Regions from separate parts of the Micromonospora sp. NBRC 110037 genome, predicted to be linked through region 3. Evidence: riboswitches for the same ligand, from Rfam matches in the RefSeq annotation. Region 3 holds a riboswitch; each other region holds the start of a gene.
What was found. Region 3 has a riboswitch for cyclic di-AMP ahead of A4R25_RS05570 (transglycosylase family protein). Riboswitches for the same ligand answer to the same signal wherever they lie in the genome.
Positions count from the first base shown of each region.

Region 1: another riboswitch for cyclic di-AMP. It lies ahead of A4R25_RS17890 (C39 family peptidase); the one in region 3 lies ahead of A4R25_RS05570 (transglycosylase family protein).
Region 2: another riboswitch for cyclic di-AMP. It lies ahead of A4R25_RS27770 (hypothetical protein); the one in region 3 lies ahead of A4R25_RS05570 (transglycosylase family protein).

Region 1 is NZ_BBVA01000005.1:348,775-354,385, forward strand. It holds gene A4R25_RS17870 (polysaccharide pyruvyl transferase family protein) at 1-320, opposite strand, end outside; gene A4R25_RS17875 (acyltransferase) at 469-1,677, shown strand; gene A4R25_RS17880 (hypothetical protein) at 1,758-2,090, shown strand; gene A4R25_RS17885 (hypothetical protein) at 2,230-2,994, shown strand; cyclic di-AMP (ydaO/yuaA leader) riboswitch at 3,295-3,435, shown strand; gene A4R25_RS17890 (C39 family peptidase) at 3,642-4,475, shown strand; gene A4R25_RS17895 (alpha/beta fold hydrolase) at 4,721-5,467, shown strand; gene A4R25_RS17900 (CDP-glycerol glycerophosphotransferase family protein) at 5,476-5,611, opposite strand, start outside.
Region 2 is NZ_BBVA01000012.1:104,239-109,849, forward strand. It holds gene A4R25_RS27745 (hypothetical protein) at 1-668, opposite strand, end outside; gene A4R25_RS27750 (heavy-metal-associated domain-containing protein) at 704-910, opposite strand; gene A4R25_RS27755 (metal-sensitive transcriptional regulator) at 991-1,290, shown strand; gene A4R25_RS27760 (SHOCT domain-containing protein) at 1,416-1,625, shown strand; gene A4R25_RS27765 (YibE/F family protein) at 1,790-3,073, shown strand; cyclic di-AMP (ydaO/yuaA leader) riboswitch at 3,228-3,359, shown strand; gene A4R25_RS27770 (hypothetical protein) at 3,363-4,388, shown strand; gene A4R25_RS27775 (carbonic anhydrase) at 4,450-5,109, opposite strand; gene A4R25_RS27780 (MarR family winged helix-turn-helix transcriptional regulator) at 5,269-5,610, shown strand.
Region 3 is NZ_BBVA01000002.1:1,451,117-1,456,727, reverse strand. It holds gene A4R25_RS05575 (YbaB/EbfC family nucleoid-associated protein) at 41-490, opposite strand; gene A4R25_RS05570 (transglycosylase family protein) at 674-1,318, opposite strand; cyclic di-AMP (ydaO/yuaA leader) riboswitch at 1,317-1,462, opposite strand; gene A4R25_RS05565 (LLM class flavin-dependent oxidoreductase) at 1,635-3,197, shown strand; gene A4R25_RS05560 (helix-turn-helix domain-containing protein) at 3,244-3,720, shown strand; gene A4R25_RS05555 (SDR family oxidoreductase) at 3,754-4,452, shown strand; gene htpG (molecular chaperone HtpG) at 5,014-5,611, opposite strand, start outside.

The DNA of each region.
Region 1 (5,611 bases), on a different contig from region 3:
AGCACCACCACCGGGATCTTCAGCCGTTCGATCAGCCGGGTCAGCGGGGCGAGGCGGTGCACGAAGCTGCGACGGAAGGCGTTCGCCAGCGGTACGACGAACACGTCGTACCGCTCGTTGATCTCGTCGGCGAGGCGCGGGTCGGCCGGGGTGCGGGTCGCGGTGATCTCCGCCGCGGAGGTGGCCAGCAGCTTGTGCGCGGCGTGGCTGAAGACCAGGTTTCCGCTGTTGTCCCCGATCCAGTTGCCGGCGAACGTCTCCTCCGGCGTGAGGACGTCGAACGGGCCCTTGCGGGCGCGGAGCAGGATCCGCTGGTGCATCCGGTTCGCTCACCTTCCGTACGGCACGGCGTGCCGGCGGGCGTCGCCCGCGCGTGCAGGAACGGAAATCCTATCCGCCGTCCCTGGGTGACCCGGCGGCCGTCGGCTCGCCGGGAACGTCCCGGTACTCCGGGGTAGGGTGCCCGGAATGACCAGCGCGCCGACTGTCACCCGTGCCCCGCGCCTGCCGTCGCTGACCGGATTGCGGTGGATCGCCGCGCTGCTGGTCTTCGGTTTCCACGCCGGGACCATGGGGATCGTCGCCGAGCCGCACCTGAAGGCGGTGGTGGACAAGGCGTTCAGCCTCGGCCTGTCCGGCGTCGAGTTCTTCTTCATCCTCAGCGGGTTCGTCCTGGTCTGGTCGTACCGGGACGGGGAGCGGGCGTGGACGTTCCTGCGCCGCCGGCTCGCCAAGATCTACCCGAACCACGTGGTGACGTTCGTGGCGGCGCTGGCGGTCGCGGCCTGGTTCGCCGACCCGGTCCTGCCGTGGGCGGCGATCGGCAACTTCTTCCTGGTCCAGGCGTGGATCCCGCTGAACGGCTACTTCTACAGCGTCAACAACGTGAGCTGGTCGCTCTCCTGCGAGCTGGCGTTCTACCTGTGCCTGCCGCTGGTGGTGCCGTGGCTGCGCCGGGCCCGTACCGGGGTGCTCCGGACCGTGCTGGTCGCGGCGCCGCTGCTCATCCTGGCGCTGTGGCCGGGCCAGCAGCTCGTGCCGGAGGAGCAGCGGTGGTGGTTCACCCAGATCTTCCCGGTGACCCGGTCGCTGGAGTTCTGGATGGGGGTGGCCGCCGCCGAGCTGATGCGCCGCCACCGCTGGCGCGGACCGAACCTCGCGGTCGCCACCGGCCTGTTCGTCACCACCTGGGTGGTCGCCGCGCTGTGGATCCCGGCCGAGTTCTGGGCGGCGCTGCTCGCCGTGGCGTACCTGCTGGTCATCGCCGCGGCGGCGGACGCCGACGTGCGCGGCCGGCCCACCCCCTGGCGGTCCCGGCCGATGATCTGGCTCGGTGAGGTCTCGTTCGCCTTCTACCTGGTGCACGTGCTGGTCATGGTCACCGTGCTGCGGCTGACCGGGGACTGGGGGACCGGCCTGCCCGGCTGGCGGGGGCCGCTGGCGGTGCTCGGCTTCCTGCTGCTCACGCTCGCGCTGGCCGCCGCGCTGCACCGCTGGGTGGAGGTGCCGATGATGCGCCTGCTCGGCCCGACCCGCCGGGCCCGCGCGGCGTCGCGCGCACCGGCCGTGCCGGCTCCGCGCGGGCCCGCCGAGGGCGCGGCCGCCGACTGCGGCGCGCGGTCCGTCTCCGGTCCGGCCGAGGACATCGAGTACGCCGGGCGGCGTAGCCCGGACTGACACGCGCACACGACGGCCGGTCGGTCCGCGACACGCCGTGCGGCGGTGCGTCACTGGGGGTTCGGCGGTAATTTGTACCCGTGCTTCCGATCGCGCTCACCTGCCCCGTGTGGTGGGTGGCGCGCTGGACCGCCCGGATGCTCGCCAGTCTCGCCGTGGTCGTCGCCTGTTCGTTCGGCGCGGCCACGCTGCCGGCCGCCGCCGCCCCGGCCGCGCCAGCCGGCCCGGCGTACGTGAGCACGCCGACCGCCCCGCGACCGGAATCCGACCGCGCCGCCGAGCGGCAGGCCCGTCCCGACGGCGCACCCGCGCCCGCCGCACGGGCCACCGACACGCTCCCGAACGACCCGCAGCCGGTCCCGGCCGGCCGGATCACCGCGCCGGTCGGCCTGCGGGCCCCGCCCGCCCGCTGATCCGCCCACGGGCCGCGCCCGTCACCGCACCCACCGAACGTCATCCCGCACCCGCCCTTCGCCGGCCCGGCGCCCCCGCGCCGCGCCCCGACCGGCCGTGCGGAGTCTCCCGCCAGGTTCTTCCCGTGAGGTGCCGACCATGTCGCAGACCGCTCTCTACCACTTCCTCACCGCGGTCCCCGAGGCCGCCGCCATCTGGTCCTTCCTGATGCTGCTCGCGTTCGGCCTGCTCGCCGCGCTGGTGGCCCGGCCCGAGCGCGACGGCGTCGCCGAGGTAGCCGCCGATCCGGTGGACCAGGACGCCGCGCGCCGCGACGACCTCGTCCGGTACGCCGAGGAGGTGGCGGTGGCCGCCGCCGGGGCCGCCCAGACGGCCCGTCGCCGCCGGGAACGGTGGCTGGCCGCGCAGGACGAGGCGGAACGCGCCTGGACCGCGTACGACGAGGCGGACAGCGCCGCCCGCCGCCTGGCCGGGGCCGCCGCGCTGGCCGCCCCGCGCACCCCGCGCACCCCGGCGGAGTACGCGGCCCGGGAGCGCTGGCTGCACCACGCCGCCATGACGGCGCACTGGCGCGGCGACCTGTCCGCCCGGCAACTCGCCGACGTGCTGGCGCGCCGCAACGGGTGGGACCCGCGCCGGCACCCGGCCGAGCAGGAGATCGTGCTGGCCCGGGCCGTACGGGACCGGCGCCGGACCGGCTGGGAGAGCGCCGCCGAGCGGGAGCGGCAGGCGTGGCGGGACGCCGAACTGGCCGCCGAGGCCGCCCGTACGCTCGCCGCCGAGGCGTACGCGGCCACCCTGGCGGTGCGGCCCGCCCCGGTGTCCCGCGGCGTGGCGACGATCCCCCTGCCGGTCGGCGCGTCCGTCCGCAACGCCCGCTGGCGTCCGGCCCGGGTCGGCTGAGGCGACCGAATTGTTACCCGGAATGTGGTGAGCCGGCTCACCCCCGGCGCCGAAACGGGCGTGGAGCGCAGAACAGGCCAATGAGCCGCGCCATTGCCGGTCACGCGCCCGCCGTCTGTCCCCTTTTCGCCTCCCGGGCGCCGTCACCACCGCTTGTCCCATTGAGTGAAGTGAGTAACCGGCTGTTCCGAAATCCGTTACCGGGGATCATGTTTACGCAGGTGGGAGCGCTTGGCAGGGGCAGTACCCGCCGGTAGTGTCGGCGCGTCCGGTGCGGTACCCGATCGCAGAAGGCGACGCCGCGCCGACCCGCCTAATCGTGTCATCACGAACCGGGGAACCATGAGCACCATCGGGGTGAATCCGCGGCCACTGCCGCGGTAGGGCGTACTTCCCGCCCGAATCCGTCAGCTAACCCGGTCGGCGGCCACGGAAGGAGTCCCATCCTCGTGCCCACCCCTCGATCGTCCCCCCGCCTCCACGGCTCCGCGGTACCCGCGCTCGCCTGACGCGACCGGCAAACCGCCCCTGGGCGCCCGGCATCGCGGGCGTACCCGTTCCCCCGGCCCATCCGGCCTGCCAGCACGTGTGAACCCCGCCACGTGCCGGGCCGGCGTGTGCCGATCACGCCCCCCGTGGAGGATTTCGTGAAGCACCACCTGAAGCGTCAGCTGCGGCGGATCGCCACCGAACGCCCGTACCAGATCATCGCCGGATCGGCCGCGGCGCTCGTGCTGGCCGCCGGCGCCGGCACCGCCCTCGCCGCCGGTGAGGACGCCCCGGTCCAGCAGGAGAACACCGCCTCGGTCGCCGAACTCGGCGCACGGCTCGGCGAGCCCGCCAGCCGCAGCGAGGCGCGTATCGGCGTCCCGCCGGCGTCGCCGAGCGCCGAGCCCAGCAAGTCGCCCAGCGCCTCCCCGTCGGCGAAGAAGGCCGCGGCGGACCCGGACGTCACCAAGGCCGCGCCGAAGCCGCCGTCGAGCAAGACGCTGGACTACGACTACCAGGCGCAGATCAACTACTACTACTGCGGCCCGGCCGCCGTGCGCAACGCGCTCAGCGCCACCGGCATCGAGCGCAGCCAGGACGCCCTCGCCGGCCCGCTCGGCACCACCGAGATGGGCACCAACTCGGCCGAGGACACCACGCGCGTGCTCAACCAGCAGGTCAAGGGCAACCCGTACCGGACCCGGATGATTCCCGGCTCGGCCAGCCCGGCCCAGATGGACCGGCTCCAGGCCGACGTGGTCGAGGCGATCAGCAACGGCCGGGGGGTCGTCGCGAACGTCGCCGGCACCGCCACCGACACCAACGGCGGCTGGCACTCGTTCCCCGGCGGCCACTACGTCGCGGTGATCGGCTACAAGGACGACGGCCGGACCGTCCGGATCGCCGACTCGGCCGACCCGTCGCTGCCGTCGTACTGGCTCACCACGATCGACCTGGCGCACTGGATCGCCAGCCGCGGCTACTCCGCCTGACCGCCCCGCACCCTGCGAAGGCCGGCACCCCGTCCCGGGGCGCCGGCCTTCCCCGTCCCCGCCCGCCCCTCGCCCGCCGCCCTCTCGGCGCGCCGATCTTGGACTTGTGGCGCCTGGTATGCCCGGCTCGCCCCGCTATGGGAGGCACCACAACTCCAAGATCGGCGGCGAGGGCGAGGGCGGGCGGTTTGGGCGGGGCGGGTTCGGTCTCGCGTGTCCGGGGCGGGCGGTGGCAGACTGCGCCAATGGGCGATGCGACGGGGGACCGGCACCTGATTCTCCTGCACGGCATGGGCGCCACCGGCGAGGTGTGGCTGCCCTGGGCGCCACTGCTGGAGCGCCGCTGGCCCGGGCGCTGGCTCGCCCCCGACCTGGCCGGCCACGGCTGGTCGCCGCCGCTCGACGGCTACTCGTTCGACGCCCTGGCCCAGCGCGTCGCGGACGGGCTCGGTCCGCTCCGGCTGGGCCCGCACGACCGGCTGGTGCTGCTCGGGCACTCGCTCGGCGGGGTGGTGGCGCTGGCGCTCGCGGCCCGGCAGCGGGCTCTTCCGGTGGACGCGGTGGTGGGGCTCGGCATCAAGGCGGTCTGGTCCCCGGCCGAGCTGGCGAAGGCGAGCGAGCTGGCCGCCCGGCCGGTCACCTGGTTCGCCACCCGGGACGAGGCGGCCCGCCGCTACCTGCGCGTCTCGGGGCTGGCCGGGCTGTTCGCCCCGGACCACCCGGTGGTGGAGGCGGGGCTGCGGCGGGTCGACGGCCGCTGGCGGCTGGCGATGGACCCGGCCGCGTTCGCGGTCGGCGAGCCTCGGCTGCCCGCCCAGCTGGCCGCGACCGGCGTGCCGGTGCTGCTGGCCCGCGGCGAGCAGGACCCGATGGTGAGCGACGCGCAGCTCAAGGAGCTGGGCGTGCCGGTGGCCACCCTGCCCGGCCTGGGCCACAACGCGCACGTCGAGGACCCGGCCGCCGTGCTCGCCCTGCTCGACGCGTACCTGTAGAGCGGGGCCTACACGACGGCGCGCTGCGCCGGGACCGCCCAGTCGGCCTCCAGCTCTCGGCGGGCGGCGGCGAGGAACGCCTCGGCGTAGGCGTCGGCGGGGAAGTCGCCCAGGTAGCGGGTGCGCGCCGCCCAGCGCTGCGCG
Region 2 (5,611 bases), on a different contig from region 3:
AGGTAGGGCTGAAGGTCGGTGACCGGTCTCCCGTCGCGGCTGACGGAGAGCGTGAGCCGGCTGGTCCGGCCCGGCTCCGGCGTGCCGGTCAGGGTGACTGTGTAACCGTCGACGGTGGTGCTGGTCACCGGCGCCGGCAGCGGCCGGGCGGCCAGCTCGCCGGGGACCGTGACGTCCAGGCCGAGGGTCAGCGGCTCGCCGCCTTCGGGCGTGAAGTCGGCGAACGCCCGCCACACCCCGGGGCCGTCGAGCGGGGAGGCGACCCGCCAGGTGCCGTCGCCGGCCATCTCCGGGTGGACGTGCCGGAAGCCGGACAGGTCCCGGCGCGCGACGATCAGGTGCATGCGCTTGTCGTGGGCCACCTCGAAGCGGGTGACCGGCGTGCCGTCCGGGCCGGTGATCCGGAAGGCGAACTGCCCGGCCGGCGCGGTGGCGGGCTGGAGCGTGTAGCCGCCTTCGGAGACGAGCAGCCCGCCGGGCAGGTGCGCGTCGGCGCCGTTCTCGTCACCGTGACCGGTGTCGCCGGTCCCGTGGTCGCTGCCGCTGTCGTCGTGGCGGGTCTCGGCGGCCGGGGCGACGGGATCGGCCAGGTTGCCGATCCCGTACGCCGCGCCGAAGACCGCCACGAGGCCGAGCGCGAAGCCGCTGAGCTTCGTCGCCGTGTTCATGGTTTCTCCTCGGTTCTGCGGGTCCCGTGGACCCGTCACGCACCGACGAGGTCGTAGCCGGCCTCGTCGACCGCCGCGCGGACGGCGTCCGTGTCCAGCGGGTTCTGACTGGTGACGGTGACCCGGCCGGTGGCCAGGTCGACCTGGACGCCGGTGACGCCCGGAAGCGCGCTCAGCTCGGTGCTCACCGAGTTGACGCAGTGGCCGCAGGTCATGCCGCTCACCTGGTAGGTGCTCTCCATGTCGCCCTCCGATCTCATACCCCCTGGGGGTACAGCCGGAACGTTAGCATACCCCCGAGGGGTACGCTATCCTCGTTCTCATGACCGCTCCGTCCAGCCCGACCCGGGGCTACACCGCCAGCAAGGACCAGCTCCTCGCCCGGCTCCGCCGGATCGAGGGTCAGGTCCGTGGCATCGAGAAGATGGTCGAGGACGACCGTTACTGCATCGACGTGCTGACCCAGATCTCGGCCATCCAGGCGGCGCTGGACAAGGTCGGCCTCGGCCTGCTCGACGGGCACGCGCGGCACTGCATGCACGAGGGCGCCGCCGAGGGCCGGGCCGACGAGATGGCGACCGAGATGATGGCCGCCGTCGGCCGCCTGATGAAGCGCGGCTGAACGGGACCTCCGCCCCTCCGAGCAGGGCACATCGACCCGCGCCGACGCGCCCGTGCGGCCGTACCGTCGAAGTGGCGGGCAGGCCGGCCCCGGCGGACCCGCGGTGACGGACGGAGGGCGGCCCGATGATGTGGCAGAGCCCGATGATGGGCTGGATGTGGATCTGGTCCCTGGCGGTGCTGGCGGTGCTGGCAGGGCTCCTCTGGCTGGCCGTGCGGTGGACCGGCCCGCAGCGGTCCGGGCCGACGGCGGCCCGGCGCATCCTCGACGAGCGGTACGCCCGCGGCGAGATCGACGAGGACGAGTACCGGCGACGCCGGGCCGGACTGGCCTGACCCGCGCGGGGCGCGCGTCACCGGTCACGGTGTCCGGGAGCACCCAGCCGGGCTGCCTACCATGTCGGGGCGACGACCCGGACGTGGTCGACACGTCCGCGCCGGCCCGGTGACCAGACCGGTCCGGCGGACCAGGCGTCGCCGCGACCGTTGGGAGAGACGCCTTGGGTGCCGACCACACCCGCCCCGCACCGCCCACGCCACCGGGCGTACGGCGGCTGCTCGTCGCCGTGGTGGTGCCGCTGTTCGCGCTCACCGTGATCGCCGCGCTGGTGCTCTGGCCCCGGCAGGACCGGGAGCCGGTCGGCGGCGCGGACGTCCCCCGCTACCACGGCACCGTGACCCGGGTGGTCACCGAACCCTGCCCGCCGACGCCGGAGGCCCCGGAGGGCGCGGGCGGCCCCTGCGGCACCGCGACCGTCGCCGCCGAGCAGGGCCCGGACGCGGGACGGCAGGTCGAGACGCCGCTCCCGGCCGGACCGGGCGCGCCCCGGGTCGAGGTCGGCGACAAGATCGTCCTGGTCGAGCTGATCGACCCGGCCGACCCTTCGATGAAGTCCTACAACATCGCCGAGCACCAGCGCGGCACACCGCTGATCTGGCTGCTGGTGCTCTTCGCCGCCGCGATCGTGGCGTTCGGCCGCTGGCGCGGGCTCGCCGCGCTCGGCGGCTTGGCGGCCAGCTTCGCCATCCTGCTCGGCTTCGTGCTGCCCGGCATCGGTGGCGGCCAGCCGCCGCTGCTGGTGGCGATCGTGGGCGCCGCGTTGATCATGTTCGTGGTGCTCTACCTGACGCACGGGATCACCGCGCAGACGTCGGTGGCGGTGCTCGGCACGCTCGGCAGCCTGGTGATCACCGGCGTGCTCGGCCTGCTCGCCACGTCCGCCACCCACCTGACCGGCTTCGGCAGCGAGGACGCCACCACCCTGTCCATGTTCCAGGGCGACGTGGACCTGCACGGACTGCTGCTGGCGGGCATCATCATCGGCTCGCTGGGCGTGCTGGACGACGTCACCGTCACCCAGGCGGCCACCGTCACCGAACTCGCGCACGCCAACCCGGGGCTGTCCCGGCGGCAGCTCTACCGGGCGGCGACCCGCGTCGGCCGGGCCCACATCGCGTCCACCGTCAACACCATCGTGCTGGCGTACGCGGGCGCGTCGCTGCCACTGCTGCTCCTGCTGGTCGCCGACTCCCGCCCGGTGAGCCAGATCCTCACCAGCGAGTTCCTCGCCCAGGAGATCGTCCGCAGCGCGGTGGCCACGCTCGGCCTGATCGCCGCCGTACCGCTGACGACCGCACTGGCCGCGATCGTGACCACCGCCGGACGGCGCGCGCCCGGTCCGGAGCCGGCGTCGCCCGTACCCCCGCCGCCCCGTCCGCCGGCCGGACGCGACGACGCGCTGGAGGCGCTCGGCGGCGGAAAGAGTACGGAGGCGACATGGTGACACTCCGCACGGTGACCATCGATTTCAAACGCGACGCTGGTCACGGTGCGCCACGGCGAAATCTCGCTATTGGTCGGCTTCCGGACGTAGATCCGCAGGAGTGCTGTCGGGTAACCTCGCTGCCGGTCACCGCCGAAGGCGCGCACCGGCGCCAGCGGTGCCGCCGCCCAATCGCCTGCGGGCGAGCCGGGGAACCAGGTACATGGGGTGAATCCGCGCGAGCGGTAGGGGCCACTTCCGTCCCGAACCCGTCAGCTAACCCGGTCGGCGGCCGACGGAAGGGAACACTGTGACGCCACCCCTGCGCCGCTGGCTGACACCCCTGGTGGCCGTGCTGGCCTCGCTGGCAGTGCTGGCCGGGCCGAACTCGGCGACGGCGGCCCCCGCCGCGGCGGCCCCGAAGCCGTCCGGGCACGAGGAGGACGGCGAACCACCGCTCATCACCGAGGCGATCGACAGCGCCAACCGGAACTTCCTCCAGGCGAAGGCGAAGCTGGCCAAGTCGCAGGACCGCCAGCGGCGGCTGGCCGCCGAGGTACAGGCGGCACAGGCCGAACTCGAGGCGCTCAGCCCGCAGGTCAACCAGCTCGCCGCCCAGTCCTACCGGACCGGCCGGATGGGCGCGATGGCGATGCTGCTGGAGAGCAACTCGCCCGACTCGTTCGTCCGCCGCGTCAACGCCCTGGACGAGCTGAACCTCCTCAACGCGCAGCGCCTGGCCGCCATCAACGCGGTCAAGAACCGCGCCGAGACGGCCAAGATCGCGCTCGACGCCGAGGTGCGCGAGCAGGAGAAGCAGAAGAACGCGATGGAGCGCGAGAAGGTGCAGGCCGAACGCGCCCTCAAGCTCGTCGGCGGCCTCGGCTTCACCGGCGGCCTGGTCGACGCCACCTCACCGGTCGCCAAGATCGGCCCCGGCCGCACCGCCGACGGCGGCTGGAAGGCCGAGTCGTGCAGCGAGAACGACCCGACCACCTCGGGCTGCATCACGCCGCGGACGCTGCACGCCTACAAGGAGGTCCGGCGCGCCGGCTACACGCGCTTCGTGGGCTGTTACCGGCCGGGCGGGCCGTGGGAGCACCCCAAGGGCAAGGCGTGCGACTGGTCGCTGCAGAACAGCGGCTTCTCACCCTGGCACAACAACGACACCCGCAAGTACGGCAACGACGTGGCCGCCTTCCTCATCCGCAACGCCGACCGGCTGGGCATCTACTACGTGATCTGGAACCGGCAGATCTGGTTCCCGGCCACCGGCTGGAGGTCGTACAGCGGGCCGTCGAACCACACCGACCACGTCCACATGTCGATGCTCTGACCTGGACGCAGCAAGAAGGGGCCGCCCCCGTGGGCGGCCCCTTCGTCGTCCGGCGCTCCGGTCAGCCGGCCAGCGCCGCGTCCGCGTCCGCCGGCGACGAGGGAGCGGGCAGTGACGCCGGGACCTGCGCCACTGTCCGCACCTCGCCGCCGGAGAGCCGGTACGACATCCCCGCCACCGTGCACCGGCCCGCCGCGACCCGCTCGGCCAGCACGGAGGACCGGGCCAGCAGCGTCTCCACGGTCTGCGCGATGTGGACGTCGATGATGCCGTCGAGGTCGTCGATGCCCTGCCGGGCGGCGCGCAGCAGGCTGGGCGAGACCGCGTCCACCACCGCTCCCAGGTGCCCGGCCGGAGCGGCGCCGGTCCGGACCCCCTCCCGGGCGGCCTGGACCGCGCCGCAGGAGTCGTGCCCGAGCACCACCACGAGCGGCGTGCCCAGCACGGTGACCGCGTACTCGACGCTGCCGAGCACCTCGGGCCCGGCGGTGTGCCCGGCGGTACGCACCACGAAGAGGTCACCGAGACCCCGATCGAAGATGATCTCCGCGGCGAGCCGCGAGTCGGAGCAGCCGACGATCACCGCGAAGGGGTGCTGGCCGTCGGCCACCGCCGCCCGGTGCCCGGCGTCCTGATTCGGATGCTGCGGCACACCGGTGACGAACCGGTGGTTGCCGGCACGCAGCTCGGCGAGCGCCTGCTCCGGGCTTCTCGGCGTCATCTGCCTCACCTCGTCTACCTGCGGAACGACCAGGCCGGACGGCCTCGCGACTTCACGGTCACACGGCGTCAGGGGCACGTCAAGATTCGTGATACGCATTTCATACTTTCCCGTGCCGGCCCGCGTCCGATTCGGGTCGGCAGCGTCGATGGCCATAGCATGGCCACCATGGCGACGACACCAGGTGAGGACGGGAGCCGCCGCAACTGGACCTTCCTCACCAATCACGGACATGTGCTGCTGGCGATCGCGCGCAACCCCACGGCGCGGCTGCGGGACGTGGCCGACGAGGTGGGCGTCACCGAGCGGGCGGCCCAGGCCATCGTCGCAGACCTGGAAGCCGGGGGATACCTGCGGCGCACCCGCGTGGGGCGGCGCAACGAGTACACGATCAACCCGAAGGGACGCTTCCGGCACCCGGCGGAGGCCGACCAGCAGGTCGGCGCCCTGCTGGCCCTCTTCGCCGCCGAGCCGGCCGGGGACGTCACCGCCGACCGGTGAC
Region 3 (5,611 bases):
CCGGGCGGTGCCGCGTCGCGCCTGGCCGCGTGCGGTCGGGTCAGGCCGGACGCCCGGCCTGGGACGCCGTGCCGCGGTCGCGGTGGATCCGCGCGGCCGCCTCGTGCATCGCGCGACCGAACAGCTCGGCCTGGTCACCCATGCTGCCGAGCCGGGCGGCGAGCGCGTCGGCGTCGGCCCGCGCCGACGCGCTGACCCGGGCGTCCAGCTCGGACAGCGCGGCGTTGGCGGCGGCGGTGACATGTCCGCAGAGGACGTCGAGGGGCTCGCCGGCCAAGTCCGGGTCGATCGTCACGGAATCCAGCCGGCCACCCTGAACGGCGACCGCGCGGACCCGGCCGTCGGCTGCGGTGCCCTCGGCGCGCAGCAGGTCGCCCGGCTCGCCGTCGGCGTGCTCCGAGGCCCGGGAGCGCATCGCGGTGAGCGCCTGCTGCGTGCGGGTCAGCAGTTCGTCGATGCTCGCGGCCGCCGAGAACGGATCGTTGGTCATTTCCGCGCTTTCTTCACGTCTGAGCCGATCATCGTGACCCTAGCAACCGGCTCCGACGAATCGCGGTCAGCGGCCGTCACGGGTGGCGTCCGGTGCCGCGAGCAGGCCGGACACCGGCGGCGCGGCGTGTCGCGGACGGCCGGACGCCCGGCCGGAGCGAACCGGCCGGGCGTCCGGACCAGATCAGCGCAGACGGAGCCGCTGACCGGGGAAGATCAGGCCGGGGTCGTCGCCGACCACTGCCCGGTTGCGCTCGTGCAGGGCACGCCAGCCACCGTCGACCCGCTGCGCCACGGCGATCTCCGACAGCGTGTCCCCGCGCCGGACCACGTACGTCCCGGCCGACGGCTGCGGCGCCGCAGTCGTCGCGGCCCGCTCCGGCGCGGTCTTGCGCGTGGCGGCCCGCTTCGGGGCGGACTTCTTCGAGGTGGCCTTCTTCGGGGCCGCCCGCTCGGACCGGGTCGCCGCGGCGTTCGCCGAGCCGCCCTTCTTGCCGCAGACCGGCCACGCGCCGATGCCCTGGCCGCGCAACACCTTCTCCGCGACGGCGATCTGCTCGGACCGGCTGGCCAGGTCGGCGCGGGCGGCGTACTTCTGGCCGCCGTAGCCGTTCCAGGTGGCGCGGGAGAACTGGAGCCCGCCGTAGTAGCCGTTGCCGGTGTTGATCTTCCAGTTGCCGCCGGACTCGCAGCGCGCGACCGCGTCCCAGTTGACGCCCGCGCTGGCCGGAGCGGCCGGGCCGAACAGGCTCGCGGCGCCGACGACGGCGCCGGTCACCACCGCACCGAGAGCGGTACGGCGGCTTCGGGCCGAGTATGCAGTTGCCATGTGGATTCCTCCACGCCGACGAGGTGAGCTGTCGGGTTCGGGCCGAGGAGCCCGGCCGCCGGTGGCGGCTTCACCCCGAGGTGACGATGCACCGTGGAACGTGTGGTTCCCCCGCTCCCGCACGAGGTTCGGTTACCGGGGCCGGCGGCGGGATTTGGCGTTTCCGGCCCGCGGTGCCCGCGAATGCGGGCGAAACCGACGCTAAGGACGGTTTGCGACGATCGTCCACTTCTTGTGACGGTGTTCACCCGGCCGGGCTACCACCTGTGGAGCTACCGTGGCAGGGCCGAGCAAGATCACGGGAGGGGCGGGACGGATGACCGATCACGGACACGAGCTCACCTTCGGCGGCTTCATCACGCCCGCCGCCGGGCAACCCGACCAGGTGGTGGCGCTGGCCACGCTCTGCGAACAGGTCGGGCTGGACCTGGTCACGTTCCAGGACCACCCGTACCAGCCGGGCTTCCTGGACACCTGGACGCTGATGTCCTACGTGGCCGCCGTCACCGAGCGCATCCGCCTGGCCGGCAACGTGCTCAACCTGCCGCTGCGCCAGCCGGTGGTGCTGGCCCGCAGCGTGGCCAGCCTGGACCTGCTCACCGGCGGCCGGGTCGAGATGGGACTCGGCGCGGGCGCGTTCTGGGACGCGATCGAGGCGACGGGCGGGCGGCGCCTGTCCCCCGGCGCGGCGGTCGAGGCCCTGGACGAGGCGATCCGGGTGATCCGCGAGGTCTGGGACACCGACCGCCGCGGCATGATCCGCGTCGACGGCGAGCACTACCGGGTGGTCGGCGCCAAGCGCGGTCCGGCGCCCGCGCATCGGGTGGGCATCTGGGTCGGCGCGTACAAGCCGCGCATGCTGCGCCTGGTCGGCCGCGCCGCGGACGGCTGGCTGCCCTCCCTGTCCTACCTGCCCAAGGGCCCCGACGAGCTGCCCGCCCTGAACGCGCTCGTGGACGAGGGCGCCGAGGCTGCCGGGCGCGACCCGGCCGAGATCCGCCGCATGCTCAACGTGACCGGCACGTTCGCGCGCTCGTCGGCCGGCTTCCTGGCCGGCCCGCCGGAGCAGTGGGTGGAGGAGCTGGCCGGGCTCACGCTGGAGCACGGCGTCACCACGTTCATCCTCGGCAGCGACGAGCCGCGCGCGATCCAGATCTTCGCCCAGGAGGTAGCGCCGGCGGTCCGCGAGCTCGTCGCCGCCGAGCGCACCGCGCCCGGCAGCGGGGCCCGCGCGGTCGCCGACGACACGGCCGCCACCGGCGGCGCGGCCACGCTGGCGGTCACCCCCACCCCCGACCCGGGGGTACGTCTGAGCGCGCGCCGCCCCTGGGACGAGTCGACCCGGCCGACCGCCCCGCCGCCTCCGGCCGGCCAGGTCTACCCACCCCGGGGGCAGGCCGCCGGGCAGCACCTGGTGGACGTGCACGACCACCTGCGCCAGGAGCTGGCCCAGGTGCGCGACCTGCTGGAACAGGTCAAGCGGGGCGCCGTCTCGCCGGGCCGGGCGCGGGCGGCGCTCAACGAGATGACCATGCGGCAGAACAACTGGACGCTCGGGGCGTACTGCGCGGCCTACTGCACCATGGTCACCCAGCACCACGGGCTGGAGGACGCCTCGATCTTCCCGCACCTGCGCCGCTCCGAGGCCGGGCTGGCGGCCGTGCTCGACCGCCTCGAGGAGGAACACGTGGTGATCCACGGGGTGGTGGAGGGCGTCGACCGGGCGCTCGTGGAACTGGTCCACCGGCCCGGCGACTTCACGCAGCTCCAGGAGGCGGTGGACCTGCTCACCGACACGCTGCTGTCGCACCTGTCGTACGAGGAGCACCAGATCGTCGAGCCGCTGGCCCGGCACGGCTTCTTCCCCGGCCAGCTGTGAGGTAGCTGACTTTTGATTTCCTAAGTCAGGGGGTACCGTCGAAGCCATGACGGACCTCCTTGCCCAGCGTGACTCCTGGTCCACCGCCAACTGCTCGATCGCCCGGGCGCTGGAGGTGGTCGGCAACCGCACCACGCTGCTCCTGCTGCGCGAGGCGTCGTTCGGCACCCGCCGCTTCGACGACTTCGCGCGGCGGGTCGGCGTCAGCGAGCCCGTCGCCGCCGCACGCCTCAAGCAGCTCGTCGCCGACGGGCTGCTCGACCGGCGCCCCTACCGCGAGCCCGGGCAGCGTACCCGCGACGAGTACGTGCTCACCGCCAAGGGCAGCGACCTGATCCCGGTGCTGGTCGCGCTGCGGCAGTGGGGCGACACGTACGCCGCCGACGAGGCCGGCCCGGCCGTCCGGCTGACCCACGACGAGTGCGGCGCGGCCGTGCACGCCCGGCTGCGCTGCGACGCCGGACACGACGTACCGCCCGGCGAGCTGGCCGTCCTGCCCGGTCCGGGCCTGCTGTCCGCCTGACCCACCTTCCTTCCCCACCCCTCGGAGCGAGACATGAAGATCGCTGGAAGCACCGCCCTGGTCACCGGCGCCAACCGTGGCTTCGGCCGGCACCTGGCCGCCGAACTCGTCGCGCGCGGCGCGACCGTCTGGGCCGGCGCCCGCAACCCGGACACCGTCGACCTGCCCGGCGTCACCCCGGTACGCCTCGACATCACCGACCCCGCCTCGGTGGCCGCCGCCGCGGAGCGGGCCGGCGACGTGACGCTGCTGGTGAACAACGCCGGCGTGAGCACCGGCGCCGACCTGCTCGACGGTGACCTCGCGCAGATCCGGCTGGAGCTGGAGACGCACTACCTCGGCACGCTGTCGGTGGTACGCGCGTTCGCGCCCCGGATCGCGGCGAACGGCGGCGGCACGATCCTGAACGTGCTGTCGGCGCTGTCCTGGTTCACGATCCCCGGCGTCGGCGCGTACGGCGCGGCCAAGGCCGCCGAGTGGTCGATGACGAACGCGCTGCGCCTGGAACTGGCCGGCCGGGGCGTCCGGGTCGCCGGGCTGCACGTGGGCTACATGGACACCGAGATGGCCGCCGCCGTGCCCGGCCCGAAGGCCCACCCGGCCGACGTCGCCCGGCTCGCCGCCGACGGCATCGAGTCCGGCAGCTACGAGATCCTGGCCGACGACGTCGCCCGCCGGGTCCAGGCGGGGCTGTCCGGTGGGGTGGCAGCGCTCTACCCCGCGCTCCCCTGAACAGACCCGTCTCGCCGAGGTGGCGGGGTCAGAACCCGTCCGATGCCGCCACTTCGGCGCAATGGTGTCGATCAAGCGCAAGCCACGACAACCGCCCGGACACAGCCGATCAACAGCCTTCGACAAGAGCCCGACATCAGCCGACGCTCGCCAAGCGGCGCTCCGTCAGATCCACCCGCTCGACACCTGCGCATTGGGGCCGCCCCGCCGACGCGGGCCCGCAAGACCATCTCCGCCAGAGCCCTCACTCATCTAGAGCCCCGAGCGTCCCTCCAACTGCGATCGATCTTCCTCATTCCGGGACGCCCCAGGTGATCAACACCAGCTCGGCGAAGTGGCGGGGTCAGAGCCCGCCTGATACCACCACTTCGGCGAGCTGGAGTCGATCAAGCGGCAGCCAGCCGCCCGCACGAGCCCGGCGAAGGACTGACCCGACAACCACCCGGATCGACTTCCCGGCGCTTGATCGACACCAGCTCGCCGAGGTGGAGGCATCGGGGGCACCCAGATACCGCCACCTCGGCGTAGTGGAGTCGATCAAGCGGGCCGGGTCGGGTCGGGCTACAGGCCGCGGGCCAGGCGGTCGGCCAGGATGCGGGTGAACCGGGCCGGGTCGGCCAGCTCGCCGCCCTCGGCCAGCAACGCCATGCCGTACAGCAGCTCGGCGGTCTCGGTCAGCGCGGCCGTGTCGCCGCCCTCACCGTGCGCCTTGCGCAGCCCGGTGACCAGCGGGTGGGCCGGGTTCAGCTCCAGGATCCGCTTGACCTGGGGCACTTCCTGGCCCATCGCCCGGTACATCTTCTCCAGCGTCGGCGTCATGTCGTGCGCGTCGCCCACCACGCAGGCCGGCGAGGTGGTCAGCCTGGTGGACAGGCGCACCTCCTTGACGCTGTCGGCGAGCGCGCCGCCGAGGAACGTGAGCAGGTCGGCGAACTCCTGCCGTTCGGCCTCGGCCTTCTCCTTCTCCTCCTCGGTCTCCAGGTCCACCTGGCCCTTGGCGACCGAGCGCAGCGTCTTGCCGTCGTACGCGCCGACGCGCTCGACCCACACCTCGTCCACCGGGTCGGTGAGGATCAGCACCTCGTAGCCCTTGGCGCGGAACGCCTCCAGGTGCGGCGAGTTCTCGATGGTGGCCCGGTTCTCGCCGGTGGCGTAGTAG